2 regions of the Paenibacillus hodogayensis genome follow, and region 1 is predicted to be linked to the other one. Evidence: predicted binding sites of a transcription regulator. Region 1 holds the regulator's gene; the other holds the start of a gene.

Region 1 (8,638 bases):
CTTCCGTGGCCGGAACGGCCAGCGGATCGCCGGACACGCCTTTGTGAATGAGCGCGGCAAGGCGCATTTCCTCGAACATATCGAGATTGTTATTGCTCGCCGAGCTATCCGTGCCGAGCGACACGAGTACGCCCGCCTTCAGCAGGTCCGGTACGCGGGCGACGCCGCTAGCAAGCTTCAGGTTGCTTCCCGGGTTATGCGATACGTGTACATGATGTGCGCTCAGTGTCTCGATCTCGGCATCGGTCAAATGCACCGCGTGCGCCACGAGGCTCGGCCGCGAGAACAGCCCGAGCTTCGCCAGATGATCGACCGGACGGAGGCCGTACTGGCGTTCGTTCTCCAGCACCTCGTGCAGCGTTTCCGACATATGCGTATGCAGGGGCAGATCGAGATCGTGCGCCGCCTGTACGAACTTCTCGATGAAGTCCGGCGGGCACGTGTACGGTGCATGGGGCGACATCATCGTCGTGATGCGACCTTCTGCTTTGCCATGCCAGTCCTTGGCGAACTGGATCGCTTCCTTGACCTTATGATCCTGCACGTCCGGCGGGCATAAGCCGATCGCTCCGCGGGTCAGACAGCCGCGCATGCCGGACTGCTCGACGGCCTGGGCCACCTCGTCCATATGATCATACATGTCGACGAAGCTGGTCGTTCCGCCCTTGATCATTTCGGCGATCGACAGCAGCGTCCCCCAGCGAACGTCTTCTCCGGTAAACTTCGCTTCGTTCGGCCACATTTTCTCCTCTAGCCATACTTGGAGCGCCAGGTCGTCGCCGTAGCCGCGCAGCAGCGACATGGCGGCATGGCAGTGCGTGTTGACCAGACCTGGCATATATAATTTGTTGGTGCCGTCGATCGTCTGGTCGTATATTTCGTTGCCCTCGGGCTCGTTTTCCCCGATATATACGATCGTATCGTTTTCAATGATCATACAGCCCCGGATTACCGGTTTTTCTCCGCCGACGGTAACGAACGTTCCGTTGCGGACGATGATTTTTGCCATGGCCATCAGCCTTTCGCCTAAGAATTACTATCGTATCATTGCGTACGTCTTCCAATGTACCTCTTCATCTAAGCAAAATCAAGCGAAACGGGCGCACGCGAGCCAAAATCCGCAAATGTTCGACATGTTTCGTTTGCTTTTCCCTGCCCCTGTATGATAATTTTAATTTTGTGTAAATTAATGATTTCATCTATACCACATTGGGGGTTTTACGTTTGATGATTTTCAACAAAAAGGGCGAGATCGATTTTCTTAATCTCCTCATTCAAGGCGCGGAGAACACGCTGAAGGGCGCTCATATGTTCCGCAACGCAATGATGGGAGACAAGCCGCCTGCTACATACTTCGAGGCGCTGAAGGAAATCGAGAATATAGGCGATTCGTTCACTCACGAAATTTTCAAAGGGCTGAACAAAGTATTCATTACACCGCTCGACCGCGAAGACATTATGGAGCTCGCCGTCCGGCTCGACGACGTCCTGGACGGAATCGAAGCGTCCATCGCCAGGTTTGATTATTTGAACATCACGTTCACCAACCAATACATGAAAGATTTCTCCGAAGTGCTCGTCTCCTCTTGCGAACACTTGCTTGCCGCTTTCAAGCTGCTGTCCAAGAAAAAATATATGCAGATTCAGGAGCATACCTTATTGATCAACAGTCTGGAAAACGAGGGCGACAGGCTAATGCGCGAAGGCATCCGTGAAATTTTCACCCACCCGACAGAACCCTACCATGATTTCAAGCTGAAAGAGCTGTACGAGCGTCTGGAGCAAACGACCGACTGCTGCGAGGATGTGGCGGATATATTGGAAAGCGTCGTTCTGCGGTACGCCTGATTAGCGGCTCCGCGTTGCGATTATGCCCGGTACCTTCTGTGCCGCGGACGGCTCACCGGCTCCCGGCCCGGCATTTAACAGCTCATGCGACCGGTTGTGAAACTATGCGTTAGGAGACCACCATGCTAACTTTGATCATATTCATTGTCCTATTGGCGTTGCTGTTCGATTTTATCAACGGCTTTCACGACACCGCCAACGCCATCGCCACCTCGATATCCACAAGAGCGTTGTCTCCCCGGTTCGCCGTGCTTTATGCGGCGGTGCTGAACTTTATCGGAGCGATTCTATCGTCCGAAGTGGCCAAAACCGTGGGAGGAAGCATAGCCAACCCGGCGGAAATCGACAATGGCGCCAAAATCGTCATGGTCGCCCTGATCGCCTCCATCGCGTGGAACCTGTTCACTTGGTATTATGCCATTCCATCTTCTTCTTCTCATACGTTGATCGGGGCATTGGGCGGCGCGGTTATCGCCGGCGCCGGAAGCGATTCACTCAATTGGAGCGGTTTTCTGGGTATCATTAAAATTTTGATTTTATCGCCGATTATTGCCTTCGCGGCCGGTTTTATTATTATGTGGATTATCAAATATCTCATTCTGATCAGCGGAAACAAGTCCCGTTCCAAGCTGAACCGGATATTCCGCTCGTTTCAGGTCGTGTCGGCCGGTCTGCTCTCGTTCTCGCACGGCGGCAACGACGCGCAGAAGGCGATGGGCATCATCGTCTTCGCTTTGGTGGCCGGAGGCTACCATGTAGGGCTGGACGTTCCGTTGTGGGTAAAAATCAGCGCGGCGACGGCGATGGGCTTGGGCACTTCGATCGGCGGCTGGAAAATCATCAAAACGGTCAGCAAGAAGATTATGAAAATCGAGCCGGTCAACGGATTCGCATCCGATTTGACCTCATCGATTATTATCCAAACCTCGACCGCAATCGGTCAGCCTTTGTCGACGACGCACGTCATCACCTCGGCCATCATCGGTACGGGCAGCGTAATCCGCTTCAAGGATGTCAAGTGGGGCACGGTCAGCCGCATGATTATGACTTGGGTCATCACGATTCCGATCAGCATGGCGCTTGCTTACGTGCTGTACAAGCTGATTTTTTCGATTTTTTAAAACATGTGCAAAAAGACGGGGGACGCCTCCCCCGCCTTTTTTTCGTTTTCCGTCGTCGGAAGCTCCGGGTTATGCTGACAATGCGGAGCCGGATATCATAGATTTTCGTCGGTATACCGATAGCGCCAAGCCGACGGCAATCATTTCCGCGATAAAATGACTGGACCCGTAGCTGATGAAAGGAACCGGTATGCTCATCAAAGGAACGGCCCCCAGCGACATGAGCAAGCTGTAGCCGGTCTGCAAGCCGAGCAAAGAGGCGATGCCGACCATAAGGATTTTACCGTACCGATCCCGGACCCGGAGCGCCGAGCGAATAAGCCAGCAGGCATATCCCGCAAAGGCGGCGCCAAGCCCGATTGCGGCCAGCCAGCCGAAGTTATACCCCAAATAGACGAAGATGTAGTCAGCGTGAATGTGCGGAAGAGTCGGAAGCGGCTTCGCAAAGCCGTTTCCCTGCCACCCTGCCGATTCCCACGCTAGTCGGATTTGGTTATACACGTAGCCTGAGCCGAACGGGTCGCGGGACGGGTCCCAGAAGGCGCCGAACCGTTCCAGACGAAAGCTTAGCGCATTCGGACCATACCCGACCAATGAGAAGGTGGCGACCAGTACAACCGGCAGCGCAATATGCAGCGTCGTTTTGGCCCAGCTGCGCGTCAAGGAGCCGGTCATTGCGTATAAAGCGACGACATAGAGCAGCAGACAAGGAAGCCTCGCCGAACCGGCTATAAGCAACGACGGAGCCAGCAGCAGCGCAAAAGTGACAATCGGCCAAAAATACGGTTTACGCTCCCGGTCGCTCAATATACCGGCGGCGGCAATGACGAGCAAAAACGTTCCGATCCACACCCCATCCACATTCACCGGTCCTAAGCTGATATAAGAAAGGCTTCCGTTAACCGGACTTTTCCAGCTCTCGATCAGCATGACGCCCATCGTTGCCGCATAGATCACCCAGGAGAAGTTCCGCAGCTTGCGGTGGTCGAAAAAATAGAGGGCGATTACCAGCAGCAGGCCGCCCATCACCGTAACCGAATACTTCAGCAACGAAATTGCCGAACCGAGCCGAGTGTTCTGCAAGCCCTCCTGAACGGCGTACATGGCCATAATACCGATGGCTGCAAAGACGAATACCCCGATCAGCAGCACCCAATTCGTTTTCGGCCGATGGATCTGGTGCAGCCCTTTCCCTACCGACACCGGATCGCCCATCTGGCCGATCGCAAACCGTACCGCATCGTCGCGGCTCTCCCCGACCCGTTCCCTTTCCTGAATCAATTCTTCCAGATGGTGTTCCAGCTCGCTGCGGATTTCCCGATGAACCTCCCTGGCGCGAATTTGGGCACATACGGCGTTTAAGTAGCGGCGGACAAGCTCATGATCGCGAATCATCCCCTACCCTCCCCCAGCACCAGATCGACCGCGCTGCGGAACGTCGTCCATTCGGCCTTCTTCTGCTCGGACTGCTTTTTCCCTTTTGGCGTAATCCTGTAATATTTCCGCCTTCTCCCGCCAACTTCGTTCCAGTATGCCTCCACCAGCCCCTCCGACTCCATCGCGTGGAGGATCGGGTACAGCGTGCCTTCTTTAAGAGCGAAGACGCCGGCGGATTTGCGCTCCAGCTCCTTGATCAGCTCATAGCCGTACAGATCGGTTCTCTCCAGCAGCGACAGGATCATCGTGCCGGTACTGCCTTTGAGCAGCTCTTTGCTCATACGCCTACTCTCCTTTTTGATCACCTAGATAATCTATGCATATGTAATCTAGGTATTAGTATATCCGAGGCGAACCGCCTTGTCCAATCCTTAACGAAAAAATGACCCCTGACGCGGCGGGCGCGTTCAGGAGTCGTCGGATGTCTCGACCGATTACGGATGGTCCAAGTAATAGGCCAGACTCATCAGCTCGGTCGTAAAATCGGCATGATGCACGCGGATATCGGGCGGCACCTTGATGATGACCGGCGCAAAGTTCAGAATCGCTTCCACGCCGGCTTCGACGAATTGGTTTGCCACCAGTTGGGCCTCGAAGGCGGGAACCGTAATGATGCCGATGCGCACCTTATGCTCGCGGATCGTCTCGGTCAGCTCGGTCATCGGCAGCACGGTCAAGTTATTGATCTGCACCCCGATTTTGTCCGGAAAACTGTCGAACACGGCGACGATCTTCATATTGTCCTTCAAATAAGCGTTGTAATTGCAGAGCGCCCGTCCGAGATTGCCGGCGCCGACCAGCGCGACCGGAATGATCTGGTCGAGCTTGAGGATTTGGCGAATTTTCTCGATCAGATATGCGACGTCGTAGCCGATTCCCTTTTTGCCGAATTCGCCGAAATAAGCCAGATCCTTACGGATCTGCGCCGGATTCAGATCGAGCTTCTGCCCCAAATCCTGCGACGACACCATATGCACGTTGCGCCGGGAAAGCTCGTTCAAGTAACGTAAATATACCGGAAGGCGGCGAACGACGGCTTCGGATATTTTGGGCGTTTTCATCCGTTCTCCCCTCCCATCCAATCGGATATTCTCGAAACCAGGTGCTGCGTATTCATATGCTCGATCTTCGGTCCCGGGAGCGAATACAGAAAGTTGCGGCCGTACGACGTCTCCAACACGCGGGTATCGTAAATAATAACGACTCCGCGGTCCTGGGCGGTCCGTACAAGCCGTCCGAAGCCCTGCTTGAAGCGGATAACCGCCTGCGGTACGGACAAAGCGGTGAACGGATTCTGGTTGTTCTTCTTGACCTGCTCGTTCTTCGCTTCGACGAGCGGATGATTCGGCGGTTGGAAAGGGAGCCGGATGATCGCCAGACACGTCAGCGCCTCTCCGGGAATGTCCACGCCTTCCCAGAAGCTGCTGGTGCCAAGCAGAACGCTGGCTGAATGAGAACGGAACATACGGATCAGCTTGCTGCGGTTGCCGCTGTCCACGCCTTGTCCGAGCACGTGAATCGCATGCGGTTTCAGCCGCTCCTTCAGCTCCGGGTGAATCTGCTTCAGCATACGGTGCGAAGTGAATAGAACGAGCATCCGGCCTTTCGTCTCCACAGCCACGTCGGCCAGAGAGCCGGCCAGCGCCTCGAGGAAAGCCGCGTCGGCTGTCGCTCCTTTCACGCTCGGGAAGTCGCGCGGAATCAATACCAGCGCCTGCTGACGGTATTGGAACGGCGAAGGCAGCTGTACCGTCTTTACCTTCTCCTCGTCGGACAACGGCTGCAGGCCGAGCTGCGAGGCGCTGTACTGGAACGATTTGTTCACCGTCAGCGTAGCCGACGTCAGCACGACGCTGTCCTTCGTATCGAAGAAATGCTGCTTCAGCAATTGACTGACATCGAGCGGAACGGCGAACAGCTGTACCGACTTGCTCTTGTAGTAAGGCGAAGCCTCCAGCCAATAGACGTGCTCCGCCTCCGGCATGCGCATGCAAAACCGCAATACGTCGCGATGGCGGACAAGCTGCTTGACCGAGCCGGACAAGTCGGTGAGGACGCTGCTCGTCGAAAACTCGTCGGTTTCCTCCTTCAGCTCGGACACCAGCCGGTCCAGCTTTTTCGCCGTTTCCGTTATTTCCAAATAAATATTTTCTTCGATCACTTGCAGAGAGCTCCACGACTTCGGCAGCGAATCCGGTTTTAGCCGCAGCACGGCCTGCCCCGTTTCCCCCGACGACACGTCCATCCGCTCGCCGATGAGCAGGAACAGAAGCTCCGTCAGCTTGTCCCATTCTTCCTTGATGCGGGCCAGACGGGGATAGACCGATTCGATCGCCGCATTCCATTCCGCGGCTTTCTGCTCCGAGCCCCGCTCCAGCCTGAACTGCAAGGACGGCAGCTGCCCGCTCCGAGCATCCTTATACAGCCACAGCAGCGTATTGACCATGGAGCCGTAATGCAGGTCCATGCCCAGATGCTTGCTCGCGACCTCCTCGAAATGGTGAGCTTCGTCGATGACCAGCTGCTTGTATGCGGGCAGCAGCCGGTTTTCCGCCTGAATATCGGTGAACAGCAGCGAATGGTTCGTAATGACGACGTCGGCTATATTCGCTTCGTTGCGCGCCCGGTGATAGAAGCATTTTTTGAACCAAGGGCACATCCGGTTCAGACACGAGTCCGTATCGCTTGCGACCGTTTGCCAAAACTCGGCCCCTCTATTCGCGAAATACAGCTCCTCGTCGTCCCCGTGCTTCGTCTCGCTCAGCCATACGACCATCTGGGCCGCACTGATCCGGTCGTCCTTCTCGCTGGCGAAGTCCCGGTTATACAGCTTCTGTTCAAACTTGCGGAGGCACAAATAATGGCTGCGCCCCTTCAGCACCGCCGCGCGGAACGGCACCGGAAAAATGTCCTGAAGCAGCGGGATATCGCGTCCGCGAAGCTGCTCCTGCAGATTGATCGTATGCGTGCTGACGATCACCTTCTTGTCTTCCTTGATTCCGTAGTAAAGCGAAGGAATCAAATAACCGAGCGATTTGCCCGTTCCCGTTCCGGCTTCGACCATCAGGTGACGTCCGGCGTCGAAGGCGCTCTCCACTTCCATAATCATCTGCTGCTGCGCTTCTCGTTCCTCGAAATGCTCGAATCGCTCGCGCAAATTTTCGCGGATTTTTCCGTAGAACGAATCGAACGTTTCGGACTTGCCGATCGTCTCGTCTTCCTTCTCCGACCGCGCGGGCTTCTCCTGATCCCAGTCGCCGACGTTCAATACGTATTGCCGGAAGTAGCGTTCGGTATCCGGATCGATCACGGACTGCTGCTCTTTATACAGACGCATTTCCTGAAAAAACCAGCCGAGATCGCCGGGATCGCTTTCGAACAATTGGGCGATTTTTTGCACCGTCATCAGCGGCAGTTCGTCGAAACGCTCCAGGCAGCGGATCCAGATCAAGGCCGTCGCTTCCGCGTCGCTGTCCGCTTGGTGCGGACGGTCGTGCTCCAGGCCGAACGCCGCGCTGACCATCGACAGCTGCAGGCTGGTCAAGCCGGGGAACAGCACCCGCAGCACCGGAATCGTATCCAGTACCCGGCCGTCGAACGGCAAATAACCGCTTCTTTCGCAAGCGTAGCGCAAAAACATATGGTCAAAACCGGCATTATGCGCCACCAGGGCGCTGTCGGCCAGCAGCGGCAGCATGTCGGACAGCACGTCCTCCAGCGCCGGAGCGTCCGCCACCATGGCGTCCGTAATACCTGTCAGTTGTACGATAAATTCGGGTATAGCCTTATTGGGCTTGACCAGGGACGCATACCGCCGGCTTATGGCTCCGTCCTCTATAACAACAAGACCAACCTGTATGATATCATCGGAAGGTTGGTCTCCAGTCGTTTCAAAATCGATTACCGCATATCTCATCCGGCTTCTCTTCAATCCCTTCTTCACGATTCCCTCTCTAGCATACCAAATTAGGCGGCGAAAAGGGAAGGAAAGATTTCCGAATGTTTGTTTGCCTGCCGGCCGGTTCGTCTTGCCATTAATGAATAAATCCGGGTCCCGACAGCTTCACGGAGCCGTTCTGGGACATGCAAATGCCCATGTTGATCATCGGTTCCACGCTGCTTGGATCGGCCGTGTAAGCCAGCTTGAACAGCTGCTGGGCCTGCTCCATATTGGCGTTTTTGGCCTGAATGCAGCCCATGGCATTGTAGGAGATAGCTTTCATTTGATGCTG
Region 2 (8,638 bases), on a different contig from region 1:
GAGGCTGCTCGCACGCTCCGGGAACATCCCGAACAAGTCGAAGCCGGCGTTGTTGAATATCGATATGCTGTGAAACAATCCGAAATAGAGCGCCTGCCCCCAGGGCATCTCGAACATCCAGCGAACCGCCAAAACCAACGCCCCGATCGCCTCGATAATAAGCGCGTATAGCAGTACTTTGCGGATTAGCCGGACGATCCCCTCCGTGTTCGACTGGTTCATCGCTTCCTGAAGAATCAGCCGCTCCCGGAACGAGATGCGTCTGCGGAATACGAGCGCGGCCAGCGTGGCCACCGTCATGAAGCCGAGACCGCCGATCTGCACGAGAAGCAGGAGCACCAGTTGGCCGAAGGTGGAGAAATGGCCCCCGATATTGAAAAAGGACAAGCCCGTCACGCACGTTGCCGAAGTCGCCATGAAAAGCGCATCGATATAGGGCAATCCGACACCGTTCGCGGACGAAACTGGCAAGGAAAGCAGGACGGACCCGACGGCGATCATGATCATAAAGCCGAATGCCAGCACCTGAGGAGGATTCGGCCGAAACCGTTTCAATCTTTTTTGGAATGGACCAAGCATGATTAAGGCCCCCGGCATAAGGATTTGCGATCTATTCTATAGCTCCTTTCCCCAATTGTAAAGACGGGAGACCGAGGTGTGGTATAGTGGAGAGGGGAACAAATGTTTTGTCCGGATGCTGAAATCAACTTATCTGGGGGCGGGTGAGGCTTATGCCCGAAATCGTGGAAATAGCGGTAAGGCCGTTGGTGGAGCACGTGTACCGGAGCGGCCATATCGAGAGCGGCTTCCGTACCGGCGAGGCGCTGACGGAGGGAGCGAAAGCCCACCGCGCCATACAGCGGAACTATGGCGAAGCCGATCGTATGGAAGTATACGTGCAGGGCGAGCTTGCGCTGGGGGAAATCCTATACCGGATCGACGGCCGCTGCGACGGCCTGCTATTCGGAACGCAGACGGAGGAAAGCGAAGCTGGCAGAGAGCCGGAGGCCCGCGAAGCCGTTCGGGAGCTCGTGGCCGGAGACGCGCCTCCCGCCGCTGCAGTTATCCTTGAAGAGATCAAGTCTACGGGGGGAAGTCTGGAGCCGATCGGAGAGCAGACGTACCCGGTGCACTGGGCGCAGGCCAAATGCTACGCTTACTTGTATGCGAAGGCGGAATCGCTGAATTCGATCCGAGTCCGTCTCACGTACGTGCAGCGTACGACGGAGGAAATCAAGCGGTTTGAGCGGACGTATTCCTTCCAAGAGCTCGAGCGATTCGTGCTGGAGGTGCTGGAGGCGTACGACCCGTATGCCCGGCAGCAGCTGGCGCATGCGGGGCGGAGGGAGCAAAGCATTAAGGCGCTTGCGTTTCCGTTCTCCGGCTATAGGCAAGGACAGCGCAAGCTTGCCGGTGCCGCATACAAATCGATGGTAGACAAGAAGAGGTTGTTCGCGCGGGCGCCAACCGGGACGGGTAAGACGATATCGACGCTGTTTCCCGCCGTCAAGGCGATCGGAGAAGGCGTGCTGAGACGTTTTTTCTATATTACGGCCAAGACGACGACGCGGACGGCTGCGGAAGAGACGCTTGGCCTGATGCGCGGCCAAGGACTTTGCCTGCGTTCGGTTACGCTGACGGCCAAGGAAAAAGTATGTTTTCAGGAAGAAGTTCGCTGCGATAAAGAGGCGTGCCCATTCGCGGACGGCTACTACGACCGAATCAATGGCGCCCTGGCCGATCTGTGGTCGGCGGAGACGGCCGTGACCCGCGAGGTGGTGGAGGCGTATGCTCGCAAGCATCGCGTCTGCCCGTTCGAGTTTTCGCTCGATGCCGCTTACGCGGCCGATGCGGTCATCTGCGACTACAACTACGTGTACGATCCGCGCATTTCGTTAAAACGGCTGCTGGAGGAACAGAAGCGTCAAACGGCCATACTGGCGGACGAAGCGCATAATCTGGTCGACCGGGCGAGGGAGATGTACTCGGCCGTACTGGCCAAAGCCCCATTCCTCGAGTTGAAGCGGCAAACCCGAGAGGCGAACCCCGCCCTGTATGCGGCAGTAAAAGCGATCAATGACGCGTTTATCGCGCTTCGCAAAGCGACGGGCATGACCGGCGGGGACGCAATTATCCTGGAGCGGGCTCCGGAGTCGCTGCCGCCGCTGCTGGAGGCGTTCGTCGTTCAAGCCGAAGCGGAGCTTACGAGGGCGGGGGAGACGTCTTACCGCCTGGTGCTGACTGATGCTTATTATGCCGCACAGGCGTATATCCGCGTTGCCGGTTATTTTAATGAACGTTACGCGGTCTACGCGGAACTGGAGCGCAGCGACGTGCGGGTCAAGCTGCTATGCGTCGATCCGTCGGAGATGCTCAGGCAGGCGGGCAAAGGGTACCGGTCGCAGCTGTTTTTCTCGGCTACGCTCACTCCTTTGTCCTATTACCGCGATACGCTTGGGGGAGATGGAGAGGACTATGCGATGGCGATTCCGTCGCCGTTTCGCAAGGAGCAGCTCGATGTGCTGCTGCTTCCCGTCTCTACCCGTTACCGCGACCGCGAACGGTCGAAGACGCCGATTGCGGCCATGCTGCGGAGAGTCATTGCGGAACGCCCCGGCAATATGCTCGTGTTTTTTCCTTCGTACGAATATATGAATGCCGTGTACGAGCAGTTTGCGGAGACGCCCTGGAACGGTGGGGATGTGCGGGTGCAGCAAAGCGGCATGACGGAAGACGAGCGCGATTCGTTTCTTGCCGCGTTTCGGGAAGATGCCGAGCGACCGCTGCTCGCCTTCGCGGTTATGGGCGGCGTTTTCGCGGAAGGGATCGACCTGACCGGCAACCGGTTGACCGGCGTTGTCGTCGTCGGGGTGGGCTTGCCTCAATTCGGAGGCGAGCGGGACGTTATCCGGCGCTACTACGACGAAGCGGGCAAGAACGGGTTTGACTACGCTTATAAATTTCCCGGCATGAACAAGGTGCTGCAAGCCGGCGGCCGCCTCATTCGTACCGAGCAGGACCACGGCATTCTGGTGCTGGCCGATGACCGGTTCGCCTGGCCCGACTATGAGGCGCTGCTGCCGGAGGAATGGAAGCCGGTGACCGTCATGGACCGGACAACCCTGGGTTGAAGCCAGTGAAGCCGCTGTTATGGAAAAGGAGGCCGCTTGGGGTTACGGTCCGTCCGGCGGACGTACGCCTACTGCTGCTTCCAGTTCCAGCTGCTGCCGGAGATGGTGACGGAAATGCATGTCGGCCAGATCGAACCATTCGCGCGCCGTCATCCCGCCAAGACGTCCGTGAGACGCCGAAGCCGGAAAGAAATTTGTTGAATCGGTTCCGTTCTTGGCTAAAGTTGGCGAAAAAGGACGGAATATTGCCATAGCGGGACAATATGCCCGAAGACAGGCCGCTAATGTCACCAAATGTTCACAAATGTCAAAAATTGATTTTTCCCTATTTTTCAGTTGGGGGGTATAATAGAGAGCATATAGGGTTCGTATCGAACCTGTCCCTGCTCTTGGATAACGGAAGACGCGTACATCTATTCCCGAATAACCGATTCATGCGACCTGATGCGCTGTGCGCAATCAGGTCGTGCTTGTGAAAAATGGAACAACTATCGGTTATTCGCAAGCTTGTTTCTCGCTTTTGTGCATTTGTAAAGATGGTGGGAAGAAGACGTACGTCTTGCTTGCTTGAACAGGTATCGGGATACTCGGCGGGCTTCTATTTCACGCAAAGGAGGACGTTTACTAATGTCAGAAACAACTACGCAAGAAGCGGTTCTGGCTCCGGCTGCACGGGAAGATGTACTCGACCAATTGATGAAACCCGAGGTGCAGCAATCGCTGACGGTTCTTGTCGAAAACATGCCGAAGCTGGCAGAAATGGTTACGCTTATGACGCAAGCTTACGATTTCGTTCAAAGCGTAACGACCGACCGCGTACTGATCGAAGATCTGAAGGGCGGCATGGACGAGATCGTCAAGCCGATCACGGAGAAGGCCAAAGGAATTGCATCCGCAGCGATCGAGGCCAATGACCGTTCGCAAGCCGAGTCCGCGACGATCGGATTGTTCGGGCTGCTCAAAATGTTGAAAGACCCGCAAGTGCAGCAATCGCTCCGTTACGCGCAAGCGTTCCTGGAAGTGCTCGGAGAGCGCAAGAAACAAGGCTAATCGCTACACGCAACGCCGAAATCAGAACGGAGGATCCGTATGTCTAAGCAAATCGTAATACTGGGTGGCGGCTACGGCGGCTTGCTGGCCGCATTGAGCGCTCGCAGTCATATGACTGCCGAGGAAGCGACCATCACGGTCGTGAACCGTTTTCCGACCCACCAAATCATTACCGAGCTGCACCGTCTGGCGGCAGGCAACCTGGCGGAACAAGCCGTAGCGCTCCCGCTCGAGAAGCTGCTGCGCGGCAAGCAAATCAACCTGATGATCGACACCGTGCTGGAGATCACGCCTGATCAGAAGACGGTCAAGCTCGCTACCGGCGCTTACTTGAAATATGACGCGCTCGTCGTCGCACTCGGCAGCGAAACCGCGTTCTTCGGCATCCCGGGACTGCAGGAGCACAGCTTCATCCTGAAATCGGTCAACGATGCCAACAAGCTGCGCGCTCACGTCGAGTCCCGCGTACAAGCTTACAGCCAAACCGGCAACAAAGCGGACATCACGTTCGTGGTTGGCGGCGGCGGCTTGACCGGCATCGAGCTGGTCGGCGAGTTCGCCGACATGCTTCCGGGTCTTTGTCGCAAATACGGCGTGGACAACAGCGAAGTATCGCTGTACTGCGTCGAAGCCGCTCCTTCGATCCTGATGGGCTTTGCTCCTGACCTGATCGAGCGCGCGCAAACGAGCTTGTCCAACCGCGGCGTTACGTTCCTGACCGGCGTAGCGATTACGGAAATGCAAGCAACGACCGTGTCGTTGAAAGACGGCAGCTCGATCGAGACGAGCACGCTCGTCTGGACCGGCGGCGTTCAAGGCAACTCGGTTGTAGCGAACTGCGGCATCGAAGTTAACCGCGGCCGCGCTACCGTTACGGAAAACCTGCAATCGACGTCGCATCCGGACGTATTCCTCGCCGGCGACAGCGCCGTCGTTATGAGTCCGGAAGGTCGTCCGTTCCCGCCAACGGCTCAGCTGGCTTGGCAAATGGGCGAACTGGCCGGCTACAACATCTTCGCTTACTTCAACGGTGCGAAGATGGATTCGTTCGAGCCGGTATTCTCCGGTACGCTTGCGAGCCTTGGCCGCAAGGACGCGATCGGCACGATCGGCGGCAACAAAACGAAGCTGAAAGGCTTCCCGGCTACGTTCATGAAAGAAGCGAGCAATATCCGCTACTTGTCCCACATTAAAGGGGTATTCTCGCTGGCTTACTAATATCCATACCGATACAGGAACAGGGCGCCCTCGCATTAGCGAAGGCGCCCTGTTCTTATTCCGGATAAAAATCATAGGGAGAAATAGGTCAAAGCCGAAAGCAGCACGGACGCCAGCGTCATGGACAGCAGCGGGCGCAGCGCCTTCGTGCGCAGCTGTTGCAGATTGACGTTCAGACCTAGTCCGACCATCGCCATCGACAAGAGCAGCGTCGTAACGGTTGCCAGAACGTCCGGGAATCGTTCCGGGACCGGTATACGCTCGCCGAGCACAAAGCTGCCGAGCAGGCTCATGCCGATAAAGCCGAGCAGAAACCAAGGGAAGGATACGCGGGCGTCCGGCTGAGCGGTGCCGCTCCTCTTCTTCCAGGCGAGCAGCAGCAGACAGACCGGGACGAGCAGAAGCACGCGTCCGAGTTTGACCAGCAAGCCGGTGGCCAGCGCGTCCGGCCCGGCGGGTGCCGCAGCCAGCGCTACGTGGGCGATCTCGTGCAGGCTGAGCCCCGACCATGCGCCGTAATCGACGTCGGCGAGCGGCAGAAACGGACGGAGCAGCGTATAGCCGACAGCGAAAACGGTGCCGGCCAGTGCGATCGTCCCGGCTCCGATCGCCGTATCTTCGTCCTTCGCGCCCAAGACGGGCGAGACGGCAGCAATCGCCGCCGCACCGCATATGCCCGTGCCGATGCCAAGCAGCAGCGTAATCGCCGGATCGGCCTTGAACCGTTTGCCGAGCCAGACAGTGACGGCAATGGCGAACGCGACCGTAGCGGCGTCTCGGATCAGCAGTCCGGGGCCGTCCTGGACAACGACGGCGATGTTCAGCTTCAATCCGTACAGGACGATGGCGAGCCTTAGCAGCGTTTTCGAGGCGAATTGGATGCCGGGCCGCAGCCGCTCCGGGTAGCCCAGGAAATGCCGGTACGCGACGGCGATCAGGATGGCGCAAGCCAGCGGGCCTATGCGGCCGAGGCCGGGAAGCTGCGCGATTGCCCAGCCGGTCAGCGCCACCGCCAGTGTGAAGACGATGCCGGCTATCCGGGAGCCGAACGGGCCGGTACGTTTCAGGATAAAATCAAGCCATCCCTTGCTTTCGTGTATAGGACCCGATGAATGCGCAGTTTGAGCTGCGTCAGTCGAGCGTGTGGAGCGTGCCGAGCGTGTATACATGGGTTTCCCCTCCAGTTCAGTTCCGGTTGCCTCCTCAGCATACTGCCAAACTGGAGATAAATAAAATAATAGTTTACAATGAAAAGCATAAGTAATTACTTATGATAAAAAAGGGGGGAACACCGATGGATCAGGCGCTGCTCGTCTTTATTACGGTAGCCGACAAGCAAAGCTTTACCCGCGCCGCAGAGGAGCTGCATATGACCCAGCCGGCCGTCAGCCAATACGTGCAAACGCTAGAGCGGACGTATGGAACGAGGCTGCTCGAGCGCGGCGGCAAGCGGGTGAGGCTGAACAAGGCGGGGGAGATTATTTACCACCATGCCAAGGAAATTGTCGGCTTGTATGCGCGCATGAGCGATTTGGTCGACGACCTGATGAACCAGGCCAGCGGAACGTTGGCGATCGGCGCCAGCTATACGTTCGGGGAATACGTGCTGCCCGGCGTTATCGCCCGGCTGCAAGCGAAGTTTCCGCTGATCCGCCCGGAGATTGCCATCGGCAACACGCGGCAAATATCCGAGGGGGTGGCCGCAGGCGATTTGGAGATCGGGGTCGTCGAAGGGGAGTTCCGGCACGAGAAGCTGCACGTCGAACCGTTTGCCGACGATCAGATGTACATCGCGGCGTTTGCCGATCACCGGCTGGCCGCCAAGGAGAGGGTAAGATTCGCCGAGCTGACGGAAGAACCGTGGATCGTCCGGGAGTCAGGCTCGGGAACGAGGGAAGCGACCGAGGCGATGTTCGACCGGTTCGGCCGGAAGCCCCGGCGGCTGATGGAGTTCGGCAGCACGCAGCTGATCAAGGAGTCGGTCGAGGCCGGTCTCGGTATCACGCTGCTGTCCCGCTGGGCGATACGCAAAGAAATTGCCCTCGGCTCGATGGTTGTGCTGGATGTGGAAGGACTGCCCGTCAGCCGCAGATTTTCCGTCGTCGCGCGGGACACTCCGTTCCATACCCGGGCTTCTGTCGTTTTTCGCGAGCTGCTGCTCGAAACAACGGATTGAAGAATAGAGTCCAAGTGAAAGGCCGCCCGGTTATAGAGAGCGGCCTGTTTATCCATTTTACTAACTCGTCTGCCCGCCGACATTCGGGGGAAACGCTGTCTGATGCGAGACAGTATGTCCACGGGTCATTGGTCCGCTTCGGTTGCGTTCGTCTCCTGCGGAAACTGCATATCGTACAGACGGCGGTATTTGCCGCCCAGCTCCATCAGCTCGGCATGCGTCCCGCTTTCGGTAATTTTGCCTTGATCGAGCACGACGATAAGGTCGGCGGTCTGGATCGTGGACAAACGGTGAGCGATGACCAGGCAAGTACGGCCGACGAGAAGCCGTCCCAGCGCCTCCTGAATCAGCTGCTCGGATTCGGTGTCGAGCGCGGCTGTCGCTTCGTCCAACACGATGAGGCGCGGGTTTTTCAAAATTGCCCGGGCAATAGACAGACGCTGCTTTTGCCCGCCGGACAGCTTGACGCCGCGCTCGCCGATTTCCGAATCATAGCCTTTCGGGAAGGCGGAGATGAACTCGTGAGCGTTGGCCGCTTTTGCCGCGGCTGCAATCTCCTCGTCAGTCGCGCCCGGCTTGCCGTACATAATATTGTCCCGAACCGTGCCGTTGAACAGCACGATGTCCTGGGACACGACGCCCATTTGCTCGCGCAGCGACTTGGCGGCAATATCCTTTAAGGAATAGCCGTCAATCGTAATCCGGCCTTGCTGAGGGTCGTAGAAACGGGCGACTAGATGGGCGACCGTCGATTTTCCGGCTCCCGAAGGTCCGACCAGAGCGACGATCTGCCCGGGTTTGAATTCCAGATTAAAATCGCGCAGCACCGGTACGTCGTCGCGATAGGAGAAGCCGACGTCCTCAAACACGATGTGTCCCCGAAGCGGAGGCAGCTTGACGGCGTCCGGCTTTTCCGTAACGTCCGGCTTCGTCTCCAGTACCTCGACGATTCGCTCGTAAGCGGCGGCCGACTGCTGGATCGTGTTGAGGATACGGCTGAAATGGCGAATTGGGTTTTGCAGCAGCCGGAGATAAGCGAGAAAGGCCACGATCGCACCCACCG

What was found. The regulator Rex, encoded in region 1, represses fermentation and respiration genes when NADH is low (regulators of the CRP and FNR family bind a similar motif). The targets are predictions, from matches to a motif close to TTGTGAAATATTTCACAA.
Region 2: the regulator Rex is predicted to act here: its motif matches at 3,602-3,619, upstream of ABD796_RS27045 (DUF1641 domain-containing protein).

Annotation. Positions count from the first base shown of each region.
Region 1 is NZ_BAAAYO010000006.1:456,136-464,773, forward strand. Features, by position in the region: gene ABD796_RS13145 (amidohydrolase) at 1-1,009, opposite strand, end outside; gene ABD796_RS13150 (DUF47 domain-containing protein) at 1,228-1,848, shown strand; gene ABD796_RS13155 (inorganic phosphate transporter) at 1,971-2,969, shown strand; gene ABD796_RS13160 (FtsW/RodA/SpoVE family cell cycle protein) at 3,039-4,364, opposite strand; gene ABD796_RS13165 (PadR family transcriptional regulator) at 4,361-4,687, opposite strand; gene ABD796_RS13170 (redox-sensing transcriptional repressor Rex) at 4,841-5,467, opposite strand; gene dinG (ATP-dependent DNA helicase DinG) at 5,464-8,322, opposite strand; gene ABD796_RS13180 (tetratricopeptide repeat protein) at 8,441-8,638, opposite strand, start outside.
Region 2 is NZ_BAAAYO010000013.1:183,482-192,119, reverse strand. Features, by position in the region: gene ABD796_RS27055 (TrkH family potassium uptake protein) at 1-579, opposite strand, end outside; gene ABD796_RS27050 (ATP-dependent DNA helicase) at 732-3,131, shown strand; gene ABD796_RS27045 (DUF1641 domain-containing protein) at 3,759-4,181, shown strand; gene ABD796_RS27040 (NAD(P)/FAD-dependent oxidoreductase) at 4,221-5,399, shown strand; gene ABD796_RS27035 (YeiH family protein) at 5,471-6,568, opposite strand; gene ABD796_RS27030 (LysR family transcriptional regulator) at 6,694-7,575, shown strand; gene ABD796_RS27025 (ABC transporter ATP-binding protein) at 7,701-8,638, opposite strand, start outside.